DNA from 2 places in the Microbacterium sp. bgisy203 genome. Region 1 is predicted to be linked to the other one. Evidence: predicted binding sites of a transcription regulator. Region 1 holds the regulator's gene; the other holds the start of a gene.

Region 1 (9,348 bases):
CAGGGCAGGTGGAACGGGGTGCTCGGGCATCACGATCGTCTCTCCGGTGACGACCGCGCGCGGCTGGGGGAATCGCGCAGAGGACGGTCGCCAGATTGAGCATTCTTCGTCGCCCGGCGCCCTGGCAAGTGTCAGATCGGTTAACTCTTTCTCATCGGAGCGATCTCTGGCGTGTCCCGCCGGATGCCGGTTATGGTTCGCGCCGCGTCGCGCGAGCCCGCGGCATCCGCCGTTCGCACCACCCGTGCGCCGGTAGACTTGCCTGCGACATGTCACCGCGCGCCCTGAAGCCTCTCGAGCCGTCTGCGACCCCTCCTGAGCTGATCCGCAACTTCTGCATCATCGCCCACATCGACCACGGCAAATCGACCCTGGCCGACCGCATGCTGCAGATCACCGGCGTGGTCTCGGATCGCGACATGAGGGCGCAGTACCTCGACCGCATGGACATCGAGCGCGAGCGCGGCATCACGATCAAGTCGCAGGCGGTCCGGATGCCGTGGTCCGCAGGCGCGGGCACATACGCGCTCAACATGATCGACACGCCCGGACACGTCGACTTCACCTACGAGGTGTCGCGCTCGCTCGCGGCGTGCGAAGGTGCGATCCTGCTGGTGGACGCCGCGCAAGGGATCGAAGCGCAGACCCTCGCGAACCTGTACCTGGCGCTGGAGAACGACCTCCAGATCATTCCGGTCCTGAACAAGATCGATCTGCCGGCCGCCGACCCGGAGAAGTACGCCGCCGAGCTCGCCAACCTCATCGGCGGGTCGCCCGACGACGTGCTGCGCGTCTCGGGCAAGACCGGCGTCGGCGTCGAAGAGCTGCTCGACCGGATCGTAGAGCAGATCCCCGCGCCGACCGGCGATGCGTCGGCGCCCGCCCGCGCCATGATCTTCGACTCCGTGTACGACGCGTACCGCGGTGTCGTCACCTACGTCCGCATGGTCGACGGCAAGCTCGAGCCGCGCGAGCGCATCCAGATGATGTCGACGCGCGCGACCCACGACCTCCTGGAGATCGGGGTGTCGAGCCCGGAGCCCGTCCCGACGAAGGGGCTCGGCGTCGGTGAGGTGGGCTACCTCATCACGGGTGTGAAGGACGTCCGCCAGTCGAAGGTCGGCGACACGATCACGAATCAGCGCAAGCCGGCCGCCGAAGCGCTCCCCGGGTACACCGACCCGAAGCCCATGGTGTTCTCGGGCATCTACCCGATCGACGGCAGCGACTACGCGGACCTTCGCGAAGCGCTCGACAAGCTGAAGCTGTCGGATGCCTCGCTGCAGTACGAGCCCGAGACCTCCGTCGCCCTCGGCTTCGGGTTCCGCGCCGGCTTCCTCGGGCTCCTCCACCTCGAGATCATCACCGAGCGCCTCGCGCGCGAGTTCGGCCTCGACCTCATCACGACCGCGCCGTCGGTGACGTACGAGGTCACGACCGACACGGGCGACACCGTCGTCGTCACGAATCCCAGCGAGTACCCCGACGGCCGCGTCGCCTCCGTCTCCGAGCCGGTCGTGAAGGTCGGCATCCTGCTGCCGAAGGACTACGTCGGCACCGTGATGGAGCTCTGCCAGTCGCGCCGCGGCACGCTCCTCGGCATGGACTACCTCTCCGAGGACCGCGTGGAGCTGCGGTACAACATGCCGCTCGGCGAGATCGTCTTCGACTTCTTCGACCAGCTGAAGTCGAAGACGCAGGGCTACGCCTCGCTGGACTACGAACCCGCCGGTTCGCAGGAGGCCGACCTCGTCAAGGTCGACATCCTGCTGCAGGGCGAGAAGGTGGATGCCTTCTCGTCGATCGTCCACCGCGAGAAGGCCTACGCCTACGGCACGCTCATGACCGAGCGCCTGCGCAAGCTCATTCCGCGCCAGCAGTTCGAAGTGCCGATCCAAGCCGCGATCGGAGCGCGGATCATTGCGCGCGAGAACATCCGGGCGATCCGCAAGGACGTGCTCGCCAAGTGCTACGGCGGTGACATCACCCGCAAGCGCAAGCTCCTCGAGAAGCAGAAGGAGGGCAAGAAGCGCATGAAGATGGTGGGCCGCGTCGAGGTTCCGCAGGAGGCGTTCATCGCCGCCCTGTCGGGAGACGTCGAGACCAAGAAGTAGCCTTCAGACATGGGCCGCCCGGTGACAGGCGGCCCGAGAGAACGCGACGGGAGGTGCACATGCGCCGCGGGAACTTCCAGGAAGACACGGTCGACTACGCCGCCGTGGGTGCCACGCACGCCCACGACCTCATGAGCTACCCGCCCGAACGGAGCATCCCCGCGGAGGCCTCGTGGCGGATCGGCAGCGGTCAGGCGCGCTTCGAGTCGTCCGCCGACGCGCTGCTGTCGTGGGGCGCGCTCCGCGGCGCGGGTCTGCAGATCACCGACGTGCGTCCGGCCGCCGGACCCATGTACTCCGGTGTGGGCTTCGACGCCGAGGGCGCGCCGGTTGCTCCGTCGCGCCTCGAGGCCGATCAGCGCTTCGACGCCGACGGCACCCCGTACGTCGCCGCCGGCACCACCATCCGCGTGCGCGGCCGCGTCAAGGGCATGAACGCCGACGGCGAGCTGCGCGTCATCTCCGCGACGGAGGAGGCCCGGCGCGTGGGGTTCGCCCTGGGCACCGTCGGCGGCTCGGTCGTCAGCGGCGAGGAGTCCTTCACGATCGAGTGGGACGAGAGCGACGAGGTCCGCTTCGTCGTGCGCGCCTTCGACCGGCCGACCGCCTTCCTCTACCGCCTCGTCCCGCCGCTGGTGAAGCGTCGTCGCCGCGAGCTGTTCCAGGGATACCTGCGGGCGATCTCGCCGCTGTTCGCCACCGGCTCGTGAGCGGGCCGGTCACGATGTCGGCGACATCCTGATGGGATCCGCCCTCCCGCTCGGCGACCCGGCGCCCGTCGACGGCGCGCTCCCCGACGACATCGCCGTCGACGCGTCGACCGACTTCGGCGTCTACCTGCACGTGCCGTTCTGCCGCGTGCGATGCGGCTACTGCGACTTCAACACGTATACGGCCTCCGAGCTCCGCGGCGCCCGACAGGACGCATACGCCGACGAGGTGCTGCGCGAGATCGCCCTGTCCGAGAACGTGCTCGGCGCGAGGGGGCCGCTGCGCCCGGCATCCACCGTCTTCTTCGGCGGCGGGACGCCCACGCTCCTTCCCGGCGATGATCTCGCGCGCATGCTCGCCGGCGTCCGCGACACGTTCGGACTCACGCCGGATGCCGAGGTCACGGTCGAGGCGAACCCCGACACCGTGACGCGTGAGCTCGCGGAGCGGCTGGCGGATGCCGGGGTCACGCGCCTCTCGATCGGGATGCAGTCGGCCGTGCCGCACGTGCTGCACACGCTCGATCGCACACACGACCCCGCGAACGTCGCCGTCGCGGTCGCCGCGGCGCGCGCGGCCGGCCTCGCCGTGAGCGTCGACCTCATCTACGGGGCACCGGGGGAGTCGCTCGCCGATTGGGAGGCGTCGGTGCAGACCGCCGTCGCCCTCGGCCCCGACCACATCTCGGCGTATGCGCTCATCGTCGAGGAGGGCACGCAGCTCGCCCGCCAGATCCGCCGCGGCGAGGTGCCGGGGCCCGACGACGACCTGCAGGCCGACATGTACGAGCTGGTGGACGAGGCCCTCGCCGCCGCGGGCTTCGACTGGTACGAGGTGTCGAACTGGGCGACCTCGCCCGCACAGCGATCGCGGCACAACCTCGCGTATTGGCGCGGCACGGACTGGTGGGGCTACGGACCCGGAGCGCACAGCCACGTCGCGGGCCTGCGCTGGTGGAACGTCAAGCATCCCGCGGCGTACGCGCAGCGCCTCGCCTCGGGGGACTCGCCCGCCGCGGCGCGTGAGCGCCCTGATGAGAGCGCGCGCCGGCTCGAGAGCGTGCTGCTGCGTTCGCGCATCGCGGAGGGGCTGCCGGTCTCGGAGCTGCAGGGCGAGGGCCGCCACGCCGTGGCATCCCTCATCGCGGACGGCCTGATCGAGGGGCCCGCGGCGCTCCGCGGGCGCGTCATCCTCACGCGGCGCGGTCGGCTGCTGGCCGATGCCGTCGTCCGCGCCCTCACGGCCTGAGAAGCGTCGGGCGTCAGCCGGCCTGAGAAGCGTCGGGCGTCAGCTCGCGAGCGCGTCGAGCGCGGCCGCGCGGCGCAGCGGCTCGTCCTGCACGGGCACATCGTAGATCCGGGTCACACGGTCGGGCGAGAAGCGCGGCCAGCCCGGCCCTCCCGAGGCGACGAACCTCACCCAGTCGGCGTGCATGCGGGCCGCGAGCTCACGCGGAGCGCCGGGACCGACGATCTGCTGCCAGTCGGAGGCCTCGACCCGATCGAACACGAATCCGATCTCGATCGCGTGCGCGGCCCGCAGCTCCCGCACGGGGCTCCGCCACGCGAACTCGTACACGTAGGTGGGCGCGCTGCGGGCGGATGCGACCGCGACCGCCGGCCCCCGCAGCACGCGGTCCGTCACGATCTGGCCCAGGATCTCGCCCGCACTCGCACCCGGCAGAGCGTCGCGGTACGCGCGCACCGCCGCGCGCGGCACACGTGCCGCCAGGCGCGCGAGCGCGAGCCGGAACGGGCTGATGGCAACCAGCTGCGCGGGCGTGAACCACAGTCGGTACTCGTCTGTGTTCGTGCCGATCACGAGAGGGATCCCGAGCGTGCGCAGGGCCTGATCGGGCGAGACGGGAAGGCTGTCCGGGTCGAGGGCGAGCGCGTAGCCCGGTGTCCCCGACAGCGGCGAGGATCCCTCCGCGAGGCGGCGGCGCGCGTCGAGCAGGTCACGCGGCGACAGCGCGGCGAACGCGTCTCGGGTCGGCGGCACGCCCAGTGCCTTCGCCATCGCACGGGTCACACGGCCCGCACGCTCGGCGGGCTGTGCCTCCAGCGGCCCCGATTCGATGATCGCGCCGACCGGGATGTCGGCCGTGTCGGGGCGCGCGAGGAGCGCCGCGACGAGCGATCCGCCCGCCGACTCGCCCACGATCGTGATGCGCTCCGGGTCGCCCCCCGAACGCGGCGATCTCGCGCCGAACCCATTCGAGGCCCGCAGCGGCGTCGGACAGACCCAGGTTGCGTGGAGCGCCCTCGAGCACGGAGAAACCCTCCGCCCCGACGCGATGGTTCACCGAGACGTAGACAAGCCCGTCGCGGGCGAAGGTCGTCCCGTCGTACGCCGGCAGCGCCGCACTGCCGCGTTCGAGCGCCCCGCCGTGGTACCAGACGAAGACGGGCAGCGAGCCCGGCGCCGCTCCCGACGGGGTCCAGACGCCGACGGTCAGGATGTCATCGCCCGCGATCTCGACGGAGCCGAGCAGCTCGCCGATCGCGCCGAAGTACGGATCCTGCGGCGCGGTTGCGGCGTGGGCCGAGGCATCCCGCGCCTCGGTCCACGCCGGGGGAGCCACCGGCGGGGCGAAGCGGCGCTCACCGAACGGCGGGAGGGCGTAAGGGATGCCGAGGTAGCGGTCGATGCCGTCGGAGGTGGTGCCGACGACGTCGCCTCGGGTGGTCGTGACGACAGGGCGAGGGGAGGCATCGGCGCGCATGCGGCTCATCCTAGGGTGCTCGCGCTAGGATTGGCACTCGAACACCTGGAGTGCCAGATCGGCGCCTGTCACGTGTGCAGAGGAGGAAGCGATGGTCTCGGAACGCGGCCTGCGCGTCCTCCGCGCGATCGTGCAGGACTACGTCGACACGAACGAACCGGTCGGCAGCAAGGCGATCGTCGATCGCCATCAGTTCGGGGTGTCCGCCGCCACGATCCGCAACGACATGGCCCTCCTCGAGGACGAAGAGCTGATCGCCGCCCCGCACACCTCGTCCGGGCGCGTCCCGACCGACAAGGGCTACCGCGTCTTCGTCGATCACCTCGCCGAGCTCCGTCCCCTCTCGGGCGGGCAGCGCGCCGCGATCTCGACGTTCCTCACCGAGGCGGTCGACCTCGACGACCTGCTCACCCGCACCGTCCGCGCGCTCACGCAGCTGACGGGCCAGGTCGCGATCGTGCAGTACCCGTCGGTCGCGCGCGCGAGCGTGTCGCACGTCGAGTTCGTGCACCTGGGCGGCACGCGCGTCGTCGTGATCGTCGTCACCGACACGGGGCGCGTCTCACAGCGCGTCGCGTTCTTACAGGGCGAGCTGGATGCCGAGGAGGTCGCGCAGGTCAAGGCATCCATCGCCGCTCTCGTCACCGGCAAGCCCGTCGCCGACGCGGCGCAGGCGATCGCCGACCTGACGGCCTCGGCGCCCGCGCACACGCGCGTCGACGAGGCGGTGCGCACCGTTGCCCGCATCGTCGCGGAGGAGCTCGACGACTTCCGCCAGGACAAGCTCGTGATGGCCGGAAGCGCGACCCTCGCCAAGCGTGAGGGCGACTTCCGCGGCAGCATCTACCCGCTGCTGGAGGCCATCGAGGAGCAGGTGACCCTGCTTCGCCTCATGGGGGAGATGGTCGCCGACGAGCAGGGGCTCGCCGCGTCGATCGGGCGCGAGAACGCGCCGTTCGGGCTCGTTGAGGCATCCGTCGTGACGAGTGACTACGACGGCGCCGGGACCCGCTCGCGCGTGGGTCTGCTCGGCCCCACCCGCATGGACTATCCCACCAACCTCGCGGCGGTCCGCGCCGTCGCGCATTATCTGAGCCGCCTGCTCGACGAGGACGACACGTCCCGCTGACAGGCGCGCCCGACAGACACCCATCGTGCCCTCCGGGGCAGGAAAGGCGATCGTGGCCGACCACTACGAAGTACTCGGCGTCTCGCGCGATGCGAGCCCCGAAGAGATCAAGAAGGCGTACCGGCGTCTCGCACGCGAACTCCACCCCGACGTGAATCCCGGCGCGGACGCATCCGAGCGCTTCAAGCTCGTCACCCACGCCTACGACGTCCTCAGCGACCCCGAGCAGCGTCAGCGCTATGATATCGGCGGCGACGGGTCGCCGTTCGGCGGCGCAGGCGCAGCGGGCTTCGGCGGGTTCGGCGACATCTTCGAGACGTTCTTCGGAGGGGGCGGCTCACGCCAGGGCCGTCCGCGCTCGCGACGCGAGCGGGGCCAGGATGCCTTGGTGCGCGTCACGTTGGACCTGAAGGACGTCGTCTTCGGCACGCACCGCGACATCGAGGTCGACACCGCGGTGCTCTGCGAGACGTGCGAGGGCTCGTGCTGCCAGCCGGGCACCCAGCCGGTGACGTGCGACATCTGCCACGGCTCGGGCCAGGTCCAGCGCACGGTCCGGAGTCTCCTCGGCAACGTCGTCACCTCGCAGCTGTGCACGACGTGCCAGGGTTACGGCACGACGATCCCGTACCCCTGCGCGACGTGCCAGGGGCAGGGCCGCGTGCGGGCACGCCGCACCGTGTCGGTCGACATCCCCGGCGGCGTCGAGACGGGGCTGCGCCTGCAGCTGCCCGGCTCGGGCGAGGTCGGCCCCGCCGGCGGTCCGAACGGCGACCTGTACCTCGAGATCACCGTCGCCCACGACGACGTCTTCAGCCGCGACGGCGATGACCTGCTCGCAACGCTCGAGGTCTCGATGCCCGACGCGATCCTCGGCGCCGCGACGACCATCTCGTCGCTCGACGGCGAAGTCGACCTCGAGGTACGCGCGGGTGTGCAGTCGGGCGACGTGCTCACGATCAAGGGTCGCGGCATCACCCCGCTGCGCGGCGGCAACCGCGGCGACCTGCGGGTCGGCGTGCAGGTCGTGACGCCCACGAAGCTGGATGCCAAGTCGCGCGCCCTCATCGAGGACTTCGCGAAGAAGACGAAGGCGCCCGCGCCGCAGCTGGCCCAGTTCCACCAGGGCTTGTTCTCGAAGCTCCGCGACCGCTTCCGCGGCTGACCCCGGAAGACATCATGGCGCTGCACTTCCTCGTCGACGATGCGCAGGCGGCGCATGTCGCCGGCGCCGTGGCCGGTTCGACCGTCGAGCTGTCGGGCGGCGAGGCGCACCACGCCGCCGTCGTCCGCCGCGTGCGCGTCGGCGAAGAGGTCACGGTCGGCGACGGCCGTGGGGTCTGGCTGAGCGGCGCGGTGACAGAGGTCGCGCCGAAGCGCGTCATGGTCCGGGTCGACGCACGCCGGGACGTGTCCGCGGCGTCCCCCCGGCTCGTGCTCGTGCAGGCGCTCGCGAAGGGCGACCGCGACGAGCTCGCGATCCAGGCGGCGACGGAGCTCGGCGTCGACGAGGTCGTGCCGTGGCAGGCATCGCGGAGCGTCTCGCGCTGGTCGGCCGAGAAGGCGCTCAAGGGCGTCGCCCGCTGGCAGCAGATCGTGCGCGAAGCGGCGAAGCAGGCCCACCGTGCGTGGGTTCCCGCCGTCTCGGAGCCGGTCACGTCAGCGCAGCTTGCGCGGCGCGCGGACGCGCGCCTGCTGGTGCTGGAGCCGACGGCATCCACCCCGCTGTCCACGCTGGTCCTCGACGACGTCGAGCGCGACATCGTGCTCGTCGTCGGCCCCGAGGGTGGCATCACCCCGGAGGAGCTCGACGCGCTGCAGGATGCCGGCGCTACGCTCGTACGCCTCGGCGACACCGTCCTGCGCACCTCGACGGCAGGGCCCGCCGCGCTCGCACTCCTGAACGCCCGCCTCGGCCGCTGGTAGCCGCCGCTCCGGAGCCCGCTGAGCGAGGGTGCCCCGCCACCGGCCGGGCACCGGCCCATAGACTGGGAGGCATGAGCGAGCCGTCGATCTTCACCCGGATCCTCGAGGGGGAGATCCCCTCTGAGATCATCGCCGAGACCGAGAACGTCTTCGCGATCCGCGACATCGCGCCCAAGGCGCCGGTGCATTTGCTCGTCATCCCGAAAGACCCGCAGTACCGGAACGTCGTCGAGCTCGCCGCGGGAGACCCGGCGCTCCTCACGGAGATGGTCGGGCTCGCGAACACCGTCGCCGCCGAGTACGGCGACGGCGATTTCCGCCTCGTGTTCAACACGGGCGAGGGCGCCGGGCAGACGGTGTTCCATGTCCACGCCCATGTCCTCGCCGGCGGCCTTACCGAAGGGAGCCTGGGTGGCTGACGCTCCCGAGACCGGGCCCGACACCGCCGAGGTCGTCGAGCGCATCTACGCCGACGGCGTCGCGATGGTCCAGCTGCTCGGGCCGCAGGACCGGCTCCTGCGCGTCGTCGAGCGAGAGCACCCCGACGTGCAAGTGCACGTGCGCGGCAACGAGATCACTTTGAGCGGGCATGCGGATGCCGTCGCGCGCGCGCGAGCGCTCGTCGAAGAGCTCATCGCCCTCTCGCGGACCGGTCACGGACTCGACCCCTCCGACGTCGCCTCGAGCGAGCGCATCCTCCGGGGTGACACCGGCCAGCGCCCGTCGGAAGTGCTGGGCGAGGC
Region 2 (9,348 bases), on a different contig from region 1:
TCGCGCAGCGGCTGTACGCGTCGGAGGGATTCCGCGAGATCGGCCGCCGCGCCAACTACTACCCCTCCGACGGTGTCGATGCGATCGTCATGCAGCTCGACGTGCGCGCGTGGTCCGCCGCGCGCGCCGTCGACCCGGCCGATGCGGGGGCGTGCACATGAGCGGAACGGGCAGGGCGATCATGCGCGAAAAGCAGGGCGGACCGCGCATGGGGTCGCCCGTGGGACGTGTAACGGCCGTTTCGCCCTGCTTTTGTGACGTGTTCGTCAGTTGTGACGTGTGCGTCGAGAGAGGCCCGTCATGATGGACGCCGAACCCCTCGTCCTCGGGATCGAGACGAGCTGCGACGAGACCGGCATCGGGATCGTCCGCGGCCGGACGCTCCTGTCGAACACGATCGCAAGCTCGATGGACGAGCACGCGCGCTACGGCGGCGTCGTCCCCGAGGTCGCCGCCCGCGCGCACCTCGAGGCGCTGCAGCCCGCGATCGGGGCCGCCGTCGCCGAGGCCGGCATCACCCTCGACGACCTCGACGCCGTCGCCGTGACGAGCGGACCGGGCCTCGCCGGAGCCCTCATGGTCGGCGTCGGCGCCGCGAAGGCGCTCGCCGTCAGCCTCGGCAAGCCGCTCTACGCCGTCAACCACCTCGTCGGCCACATCGCCGCCGACATCCTCACCGGCGACGAGGTCGAGTACCCGACGATCGCACTGCTCGTGAGCGGTGGGCACACGTCGCTGCTGCTCGTGCGCGACCTCGTCTCCGACGTCGAACTGCTCGGCGAGACCCTCGACGACGCCGCCGGCGAGGCCTTCGACAAGATCGCCCGCATCCTCGGGCTCCCCTACCCCGGCGGCCCCGAGATCGACCGCGCCGCGGCGACCGGCGACCCGAACGCGATCCGCTTCCCGCGTGGCCTCTCCCGCGCCTCCGACATGGCCGAGCACCGGTACGACTTCTCGTTCTCGGGGCTCAAGACCGCCGTCGCGCGCTGGGTCGAGCAAGCCGCGGAGACCGGCGCGCCGGTCGACACCGCCGATGTCGCGGCGTCGTTCCGCGAGGCCGTCGTCGACGTGCTCGTCACGAAGGCGCTGGATGCCTGCGACCGCTACGGCATCCCGCGGCTGCTCCTCGGCGGCGGCGTCATCGCGAACCGGCGCCTGCGCGAGGTCGCCCTCGAGCGCGCCGCGGCCGCGGGCGTCGCGGTGCGGATCCCGCCGCTCAGCCTCTGCACCGACAACGGCGCCATGATCGCCGCGCTCGCCGCGCAACTCATCGCGAGCGGGCATCGCCCGTCGACACTCGAGTTCGGCGCCGACTCGACGCTCCCCGTGACCGAGATCCAGGTCGCCGAAGCGGACGACGACGCAGCGGGGCCCGCGCTCGCCGACGCACGTCTCGCCGGACGGATGCCGTGACCGACCCGACCGGCCGCGCGCCGGCATCCGGAGAGCCGGCATCGGAGGCGGGTGCCACGCCCTCCGACACCCCGTCGACGGACGCGCCGTCGCCGGATGTCGTGAACGCGGCGTCCTCCACCCTCCCCGGCGAGCACCGCGGCGGATTCCAGCGCGAGCTCACCGAGCCGGTGCCGATCACCGCGACGAGCCACCTCGAACCCGAGCCCGACGTCCGGTGGGCGCCCGTTCCCGAGGTGCTGCCCCACAGCGCCGGGTGGGCGCTGACCTTCGGCATCCTGGGCCTGATCGTGTCGTTCCTCGTCGGGTGGGGGTTCCTCATCGGGCTCGTGGGCGCCGGGCTCGCGGTCGCCGCGCTGCGGCGGCCGTGGGAGTCGCGCCCCGTCGCAATCTGGGCCCTGTGCCTGAGCCTTCTGTCGGTGATCTACAGCGCCGGATGGCTGAGGTGGGCCTCGACGCAGGGCCCGCTCTTCGGCTGACGCGCGCCGGCGCGGGATCCGCCCTCTGCGGGTGCGGCCGTGACATAACTCAGGCAGATCGGTCGATCTGAGCCCCGGACGCTCGCCGGTGTGCCGTTCTGCCTGAGTTGTGCGATGCGGGCGACGGCAAGCGGCCGGGGCTCGACGCCCCGTGCGCGCGCCCGGGCCCCAGCCGCGGCCGCGCCGCGCCCCGCCGCGCCTGCGCCCCGCGGCCGAGTCAGACCCGATCGGTGAGGAGCGTCAGCCGCGCGGCACCGACCCGCGTGATGATGAGGGTCGCCGAGGCGTCGCCGCGCAGCTTCAGCCGCGTGCGCAGGGTGGCGGGGTCGACGTCGACGCCGCGCTTCTTGATCTCGAGCGTCCCGATCCCGCGCTCGCGCAACGCGCGCCCGAGCGCTTTGACGTCGTTCGGCAGGCTCTCGCGCACCCGGAAGCTCTGCACGAAGGGCGCGAACTCGCCCGTCGCCGCGGCGTCGGACGTGAGGTACGCGATCTTCGGGTCGAGCATGCCGGCGTTGAGCCCGCGGGCGACCTCGCCGATGAGGCGCGCGCGGATGACGGCACCTTCGGGCTCGTGCACGTACGCGCCGAGGTCGCGGACCGCAGCGTCGTCGGCGTCGCCGGATGCCGTGAGCTCGGCCGCCGACACGCCGCGCACGACGAGCGCGCTGCGCCGGACGCCGGGGCGTGCGAGCGGGCCCGTCCAGACGACGAGTTCGATCGTCGAACCGTCCACCGAGATCCACTGCGCCTCGACGGGATGGGAGTCGGAGCCCGCGGGAAGCAGGCTGCGGTCGAAGGCCGGCCCGAGCTTGATGCCCGCCGGCATCCGCTCAGCCAGTCCGAACACCCAGTCGAGGCTCGGCGTCCAGGCATCCGCGCCGACGCGGGTGGTCTCGGTGTGGCCGGCCGTGCGGCGCGCGGGATCGAGCCAGACCGCGTCGATGCCGTCGAGGTCGACCTCTTCGGCGCGCGTGTGGCGCACGGTTGCGCCGAACGGGGCGAGGTTGTACGCGGCGATCGCCGCGGTGATCTCGTCGGCGTCGACCGCGAGCACGTCGAGACCGATCCCCGCGAAGGCGAGGGAGTCGCCGCCGATTCCCGAGCCCAGGTCGGCGACGCGCGTCACCCCGGCGTCGCGGAACCGGCCCGCGTGGCGGGCGCCGATCTCGAGCCGCGTCGCCTGCTCGAGCCCGGCCCGGGTGAACAGCATCCGGTCGGCGAAGGGTCCGAACTTCGCGCGGGCGCGGGTGCGGAGCCGCGCCTGCCCGACCGCTGCGGACACGAGATCGGGTGCGAGGCCTGCCGCGCGCAGCCGCGACACCGCCGCCGCGACATCGTCCGTCGAGTCGAGCGGGCCGAGCTCATCGACCAGGCGCAGTCCCTCGGGGGTGAGCAGGGCGGTGAGCTCGGCGAGGTCCATCCGCCCAGCCTAGGCGCGGGTGCGCTCCGCGCCGCGAGGGAGCTTCGCCTGTCGTACGTCGCGAGCGGGCAGCGGACGCCGCGCACCCGGATCGTGTCACGTCGCGACGCGTCGCCACTCCGCATGGCTGGCACTCGCGTTGCACGAGTGCCAGCCGCGCTCTAGACTTGCCATTAGCACTCCGCCCCTGCGGGTGCTAATCAGTCTTTTCCGTGACCACGGCAGTACGCCGCACCAGAAAGAGGTGAACCGTGTCGGTTTCCATCAAGCCGCTCGAGGACCGCATCGTCATCAAGCAGGTCGAGGCCGAGCAGAAGACCGCCAGCGGTCTCGTCATCCCCGACACCGCCAAGGAGAAGCCGCAGGAGGGTGAAGTCATCGCCGTCGGCCCCGGCCGCGTCGACGACAACGGCAACCGCGTGCCGCTCGACGTCGCCGTCGGCGACCGCGTCCTCTACTCGAAGTACGGCGGCACCGAGGTCAAGTTCGGCGCCGACGAGTACCTCGTGCTCTCGGCTCGCGACGTCCTGGCGGTCGTCGTCCGCTGACGTCCCGTCTCAGAAGGCCCCCGGCTCGTTCCGGGGGCTTTCTGCATTCCCCGGCATCCTTCACCCTTCCCCCGTTCGGCGGGGAGGAGGTGCGAGAAAGGGGAGGTGGCAGGAACTGCGCGCACGTCGGCAGGATGCCGCGGACTCGACGCGCCGGACGGTGTCAGGAGCGTCCTAGGGTTGGACCCATGACACCCGAGGAGTCGGCCCGCGAAGAGACGCTGGGCGGCGTGTACGCGTTCGCCGCGTACTTCCTCTGGGGCTTCATGCCTCTCTACTTCATCCTGCTGGCCCCGACCGGCCCCTGGGAGGTCGTCGCCTGGCGCATCCTGTTCTCGCTGATCTTCTGCGCGCTCCTGCTCACCGTCACGCGCACCTGGCGAAAGCTCGTCGCGATCCTCCGCGACAAGCGGCTCGTGTTCTGGACGATCATCGCCGGCCTGCTGATCTACGTGAACTGGCAGGTGTTCCTCATCGGCATCCTCACCGGCCACGTCATCGAGGGGAGCCTCGGGTACTTCATCAACCCGATCGTGACGGTGCTGCTCGGAGTGCTCGTCCTCGGTGAGCGCCTGCGCCGCGCGCAGTGGGTCGCCATGGCGATCGCGGCGGTCGCCATCATCGTCATCATCGTCGCGTACGGCGCGTTCCCCTGGATCGCCCTCACCCTCGCGGCATCCTTCGGCACATACGGGCTCGTGAAGAAGCAGATCGGCCCGCGGGTGGATGCCATCAGCGGACTCACCCTCGAATCCCTCTGGCTCGCGCCCATCGCGATCGGCCAGCTCGTGGTCGTCGCAGAGACGTCTGGAATCACCTTCGGGAACGCCGGCGCCGGACACGCCGTGCTCCTCACCCTCGCCGGCGCGGTCACCGCGATCCCGCTGCTGCTGTTCGCCGCGGGCGCCCGGCGCGCTCCGCTGACGGTGATCGGGATGCTGCAGTTCGTCGCCCCGATCATGCAGTTCCTCACCGGGTGGTGGCTGCTCGGCGAGCCGATGCCGCTCGAGCGGTGGATCGGCTTCGGCCTCGTGTGGGTCGCGCTCGTGATCCTGACGATCGACTCGCTCCGGCACTCGCGCCGTGGCCGGGGGACGCGCCAGCCCGCCCAGATCGTCTGACCTCCGCGCCGGCGCGCACCCCTCACCGTCGCGCTCGTTATCGCACCGTGATCGTCCTGTTTCACACCGTTAACGCATCGCAACATTGGCGAGATCACCCTCGGGCTAGGTTTGACCCACTGGGGAGGCGCCCGTAGTCCCCCCGTGTTCACTCACAGCAAGGAGCAACATGAGCGTCTTCACGCGTTCAGGTGCTGGCAAGCTCGTCGGCGCGATCGCCGTCACCGCCGCCAGCGCCCTCCTCCTCGCCGGCTGCGCCGGCGGCGGAGGTTCGGCCGAACCCTCCGAGAGCAGCGCTCCCGCAGAGGACCTGACCCTCAAGATCGGCAGCGTGCTGCCCCAGACCGGCAGCCTGGCCTTCCTCGGCCCGCCCGAAGAGGCCGGCGTCCTGCTCGCCGTCAACGAGGTCAACGAGGCCGCCAAGGGTGGACTCACGATCGACTTCACGCCCGGCGACTCGGGCGACGCCGACAACAAGGCCTTCGAGACGACGGTTCCGAAGCTGCAGAACGCGGGCGTCTCCGCGATGATCGGTGCCGCCGCCTCCGGCGTCACCAAGCTCTTCCTCGACTCCAACGTCGCGGCGGGCATCATCACGTTCTCACCGGCCAACACGTCGCCCGACTTCACCGACTGGGACGACGACGGCCTCTACTGGCGCACGGCCCCGAGTGACCTGCTCCAGGGTGAGGTGCTCGGCAACCTGATCGCCGAGGACGGCCACAAGAACATCGGCATCATCTACCAGAACGACGCCTACGGCACGGGCCTGTTCGGCGTGGTCAAGGAGGTCTTCGAGAGCTCCGGCGGAAAGGTCGTCGCCGAGGCGTCCTACAACGACGGCGACAGCTCGTTCGACGCCCAGGTCGCCACGATCGCGGCGGCCCAGCCCGACGCCGTCGTCCTGATCACCTTCGACCAGTTCGCCACCATCGCGCCGCTGCTGGTGAACGCGGGTCAGTCGGCGGAGAACTTCTACCTCGTCGACGGAAACCTCAAGCAGTGGGGCACCGACGTGTCCGTCTCGCTCGAGGGCGCGAAGGGCACGACGCCCGGACCGGTGCTCGAGGACGACTTCAAGGACCGCCTCAACGCGGCGTGGACCGCGGACGGCAACACCGAGCTCGAGGACTACTCGTACTCGGCCGAGTCGTACGACGCGGTCATCCTGCTCGCGCTGGCGTCGCTCACCGCCGGCTCGACCGAAGGCCCCGAGATCGCCAGCAAGCTGCAGGAAGTCTCCGGCGGCTCGGGCGAGGGTGAGAAGTGCACCTCGTACGCCGAGTGCGCCGACATCATCCTCGGCGGCGGCGTGGCCGACTACGACGGCTACTCCGGCCCGATCACGTTCGACGAGAACGGCGACCCGACCGAGGCGTCGATCGGTATCTTCCAGTACGGTGCCGACAACACGCACACCCGCATCGAGACCCGCTGACGCGCGTCTTGTGCACGAAGGGCCCCGGAGAGATCCGGGGCCCTTCCCCTTTGCCCGCTCGCGCCTGCCGCGCACGCCCGACACGCAGAATCGTCCCGCGCGCGCTTTCCGCTCGCGCCGCACACGCAGAACCGGACACGCAGAACCGGACACGCAGAAGGGGGGATGCCTCGGCATCCCCCCTTCTGTCTTCCCGTCAGGACGTCGTCGTGTCGGGGTCGAGCTCTTCCTTGCCCATGTCCTGGATGCCGATGTCCTCGGCGCCCAGGGTGCCCAGGTACAGGCCGATGACCTGCGGGTCGTTGAGCAGCTCGCGGCCGGTGCCCTCGTAGGCGTCGCGGCCCTGGTCGAGGACGTAGCCGCGGTCGCAGATCTGCAGGCAGCGGCGCGCGTTCTGCTCGACCATGATGGTCGTCACGCCCGCCTTGTTGATGTCGGAGACGCGGATGAACGCGTCGTCCTGGCGGACGGGGGACAGGCCGGCGGAGGGCTCGTCGAGAAGCAGCACCGACGGGTCCATCATGAGCGCGCGGCTCATCGCGACCATCTGGCGCTCGCCGCCCGAGAGCGACCCCGCGCGCTGCTTGAGGCGCTTGCCGAGCTCCGCGAAGATCCCGGTGACGAACTCCAGCCGCTCGGCGTAGATCTTGGGGTTCTGGTAGAGCCCCATCTGCAGGTTCTCCTCGATCGACAGCGACGGGAACACGTTGTTGGTCTGCGGGACGAACGCGACGCCGCGGTGCACGAGCTTGTCGGCCTTGAGGCCCACGATCGACTCGCCGCCCAGCGTGATGTCGCCCCCGCGCACCTTGACGAGGCCGAAGATCGACTTGAGCAGCGTCGACTTGCCCGCGCCGTTCGGACCGATGATCCCGATCAGCTCGCCCTTGCGGGCGACGAGGTTCGCACCGTTGATGATGTTGATGCCGGGCAGGTACCCCGCCGTGAGGTCCCTGACCTCGACGACGATGTCGTCGGAGGTCGCGGTCTCCGCCGGCATCCCTGCGCTCTGCGCGACGCTCATTTGTTCTCCTCCTCGGCCTCGGCGACGCCGGCGGCCTCTTCCTCGCGGATGTCCTCGAGCAGCTCCTGCGCCGACTCGTCGAGCTCGCCCGGAACGCGGCCGGTCACGACGCCGAGGTCGACGTCCTGGTGGGTGCCGAGGTAGGCGTCGATGACCGCCTGGTCCTCCATGACGGTGTCGGGCGGCCCTTCGGCGACGACCTTGCCCTCGGCCATGACGACGACCCAGTCGGCGATGTGGCGCACCATGTGCATGTCGTGCTCGACGAACAGGACCGTCACGCCGAGGTCCTTGAGGTCGAGGATGTGGTCGAGCAGCGACTGCGTGAGGGCCGGGTTGACGCCGGCCATCGGCTCGTCGAGCATGACGAGGTTGGGGTCGCTCATGAGCGCGCGGGCCATCTCGAGGAGCTTCCGCTGCCCGCCCGAGAGCGAGGCGGCGAAGTCGGATGCCTTGCTGTCGAGCTTGAACCTCTTCAGCAGGCCGTGCGCCTTCTCCTCGTTCTCCTTCTCCTGGCCGCGCCAGATCGTCGGGAAGAACGCGGGCCAGAACTTCTCGCCCTTCTGCTTCGGGGCGCCCAGCTTCATGTTCTCGAGCACGGTCAGAAGCGACAGCGCCTTCGTCAGCTGGAACGTGCGCACCTGACCCATCCGCGCCACTTTGAAGGCGGGGATGCCGGCGAGGTTCTTGCCGTCGTACGACCACGACCCGGAGTTCGGCTTGTCGAACCCGCAGAGCAGGTTGAACAGCGTCGTCTTGCCGGCGCCGTTCGGGCCGATGAGCGCCGTGATGGCGTTCCGCGGGATCTCGAGGTGCTCGACGTCGACGGCGGTGAGGCCGCCGAAGCGCCGCGTGACGCCGTCGATGACCATGATCGGGTCGGTCTTGGCGACACCCGGGGCGGCGGGACCCTTCGCGAGTCCCGTCGCCTTGGGGCGCTTCACCGAGCCGGTGACGGGGGCGGGCTCAGCGGCCGCCGCGCTCTGCTCACTTGACAAAGGTCATCTCCCTCTTGTCGCCGAGAATGCCCTGCGGGCGGTAGATCACGAGGAGCATGAGCGACACGCCCACGAGGATGTAGCGCAGGGTTCCGGCCTGGATGTCGGTCATCGGCAGCCATCCCGCCCTCGCCATCTCCGGGAGGAGGTTGCCGAGAAGGGCCATCACCATCCAGAAGATCACCGAGCCGAGGGTCGGCCCGAGGATGGTCGAGGCGCCGCCGAGGAGCAGGATCGTCCAGAGGAAGAACGTCAGCGCCGTCGTGTAGCTCGAGGGGATCACCGCCGAGGGCAGCACGTAGACGATGCCGCCGAGGGCGCCGATGACACCACCGAGGATGAGCGCCTGCATCTTGTAGGCGAAGACGTTCTTGCCGAGCGAGCGCACGGCATCCTCGTCTTCACGGATGCCCTTCAGCACGCGGCCCCAGGGGCTCCGCATGAGCGCCCACACGACGAAGATCGACACCGCGAGCAGGATCAGGCCGAACACGACGACCCACAGCTGCTGCGCCGTGAACTGCCACGGGCCCCAGCCGTACCGCTCGCCGCGCGGGAGCACGGGGAACGGGTTCGCCGACTGGAAGTCGCCGTTGTAGTTGCCGAGGCCGTCGGCCGAGTTCGTCCATCTGTCGAAGACCTGCGTGGTGAACAGCAGTCGCACGATCTCGGCCGCCGCGATCGTCACGATCGCGAGGTAGTCGGCCCGCAGACGCAGGGTCGGAATGCCGAGGATGAAGGCGAAGATCGCCGCCAGCACGAGGCCGACCATCATCGCCAGCCACCACGGGAGGCCGAACGTGAGGATCGAGATCGCGTAGCCGTAGGCACCGAGGGCCATGAAGCCCGCCATGCCGAAGTTGAGCAGGCCCGCGTAGCCGAAGTGCACGGCGAGGCCGGT

Evidence for each region. The regulator HrcA, encoded in region 1, represses chaperone genes, less so after heat shock. The targets are predictions, from matches to a motif close to TTNGCACTCGNNNNNNNCGAGTGCNAA.
Region 2: groES (co-chaperone GroES) is a predicted target of HrcA. The motif match lies at 3,446-3,472, and genes of this name have one in related genera.

What each region holds. Positions count from the first base shown of each region.
Region 1 is NZ_JBYIPF010000001.1:154,108-163,455, reverse strand. Features, by position in the region: gene AC3ENQ_RS00760 (ExeM/NucH family extracellular endonuclease) at 1-30, opposite strand, end outside; gene lepA (translation elongation factor 4) at 270-2,114, shown strand; gene AC3ENQ_RS00750 (DUF1990 domain-containing protein) at 2,174-2,824, shown strand; gene hemW (radical SAM family heme chaperone HemW) at 2,856-4,073, shown strand; gene AC3ENQ_RS00740 (carboxylesterase family protein) at 4,113-4,985, opposite strand; partial or broken gene AC3ENQ_RS00735 (carboxylesterase family protein) at 5,074-5,550, opposite strand; gene hrcA (heat-inducible transcriptional repressor HrcA) at 5,642-6,679, shown strand; gene dnaJ (molecular chaperone DnaJ) at 6,732-7,844, shown strand; gene AC3ENQ_RS00720 (16S rRNA (uracil(1498)-N(3))-methyltransferase) at 7,859-8,605, shown strand; gene AC3ENQ_RS00715 (histidine triad nucleotide-binding protein) at 8,677-9,024, shown strand; gene AC3ENQ_RS00710 (PhoH family protein) at 9,089-9,348, shown strand, end outside.
Region 2 is NZ_JBYIPF010000002.1:137,983-147,330, forward strand. Features, by position in the region: gene rimI (ribosomal protein S18-alanine N-acetyltransferase) at 1-161, shown strand, start outside; gene tsaD (tRNA (adenosine(37)-N6)-threonylcarbamoyltransferase complex transferase subunit TsaD) at 301-1,416, shown strand; gene AC3ENQ_RS04055 (hypothetical protein) at 1,413-1,895, shown strand; gene AC3ENQ_RS04060 (class I SAM-dependent methyltransferase) at 2,113-3,318, opposite strand; gene groES (co-chaperone GroES) at 3,570-3,866, shown strand; gene rarD (EamA family transporter RarD) at 4,055-4,987, shown strand; gene AC3ENQ_RS04075 (ABC transporter substrate-binding protein) at 5,157-6,425, shown strand; gene AC3ENQ_RS04080 (ABC transporter ATP-binding protein) at 6,622-7,425, opposite strand; gene AC3ENQ_RS04085 (ABC transporter ATP-binding protein) at 7,446-8,321, opposite strand; gene AC3ENQ_RS04090 (branched-chain amino acid ABC transporter permease) at 8,437-9,348, opposite strand, start outside.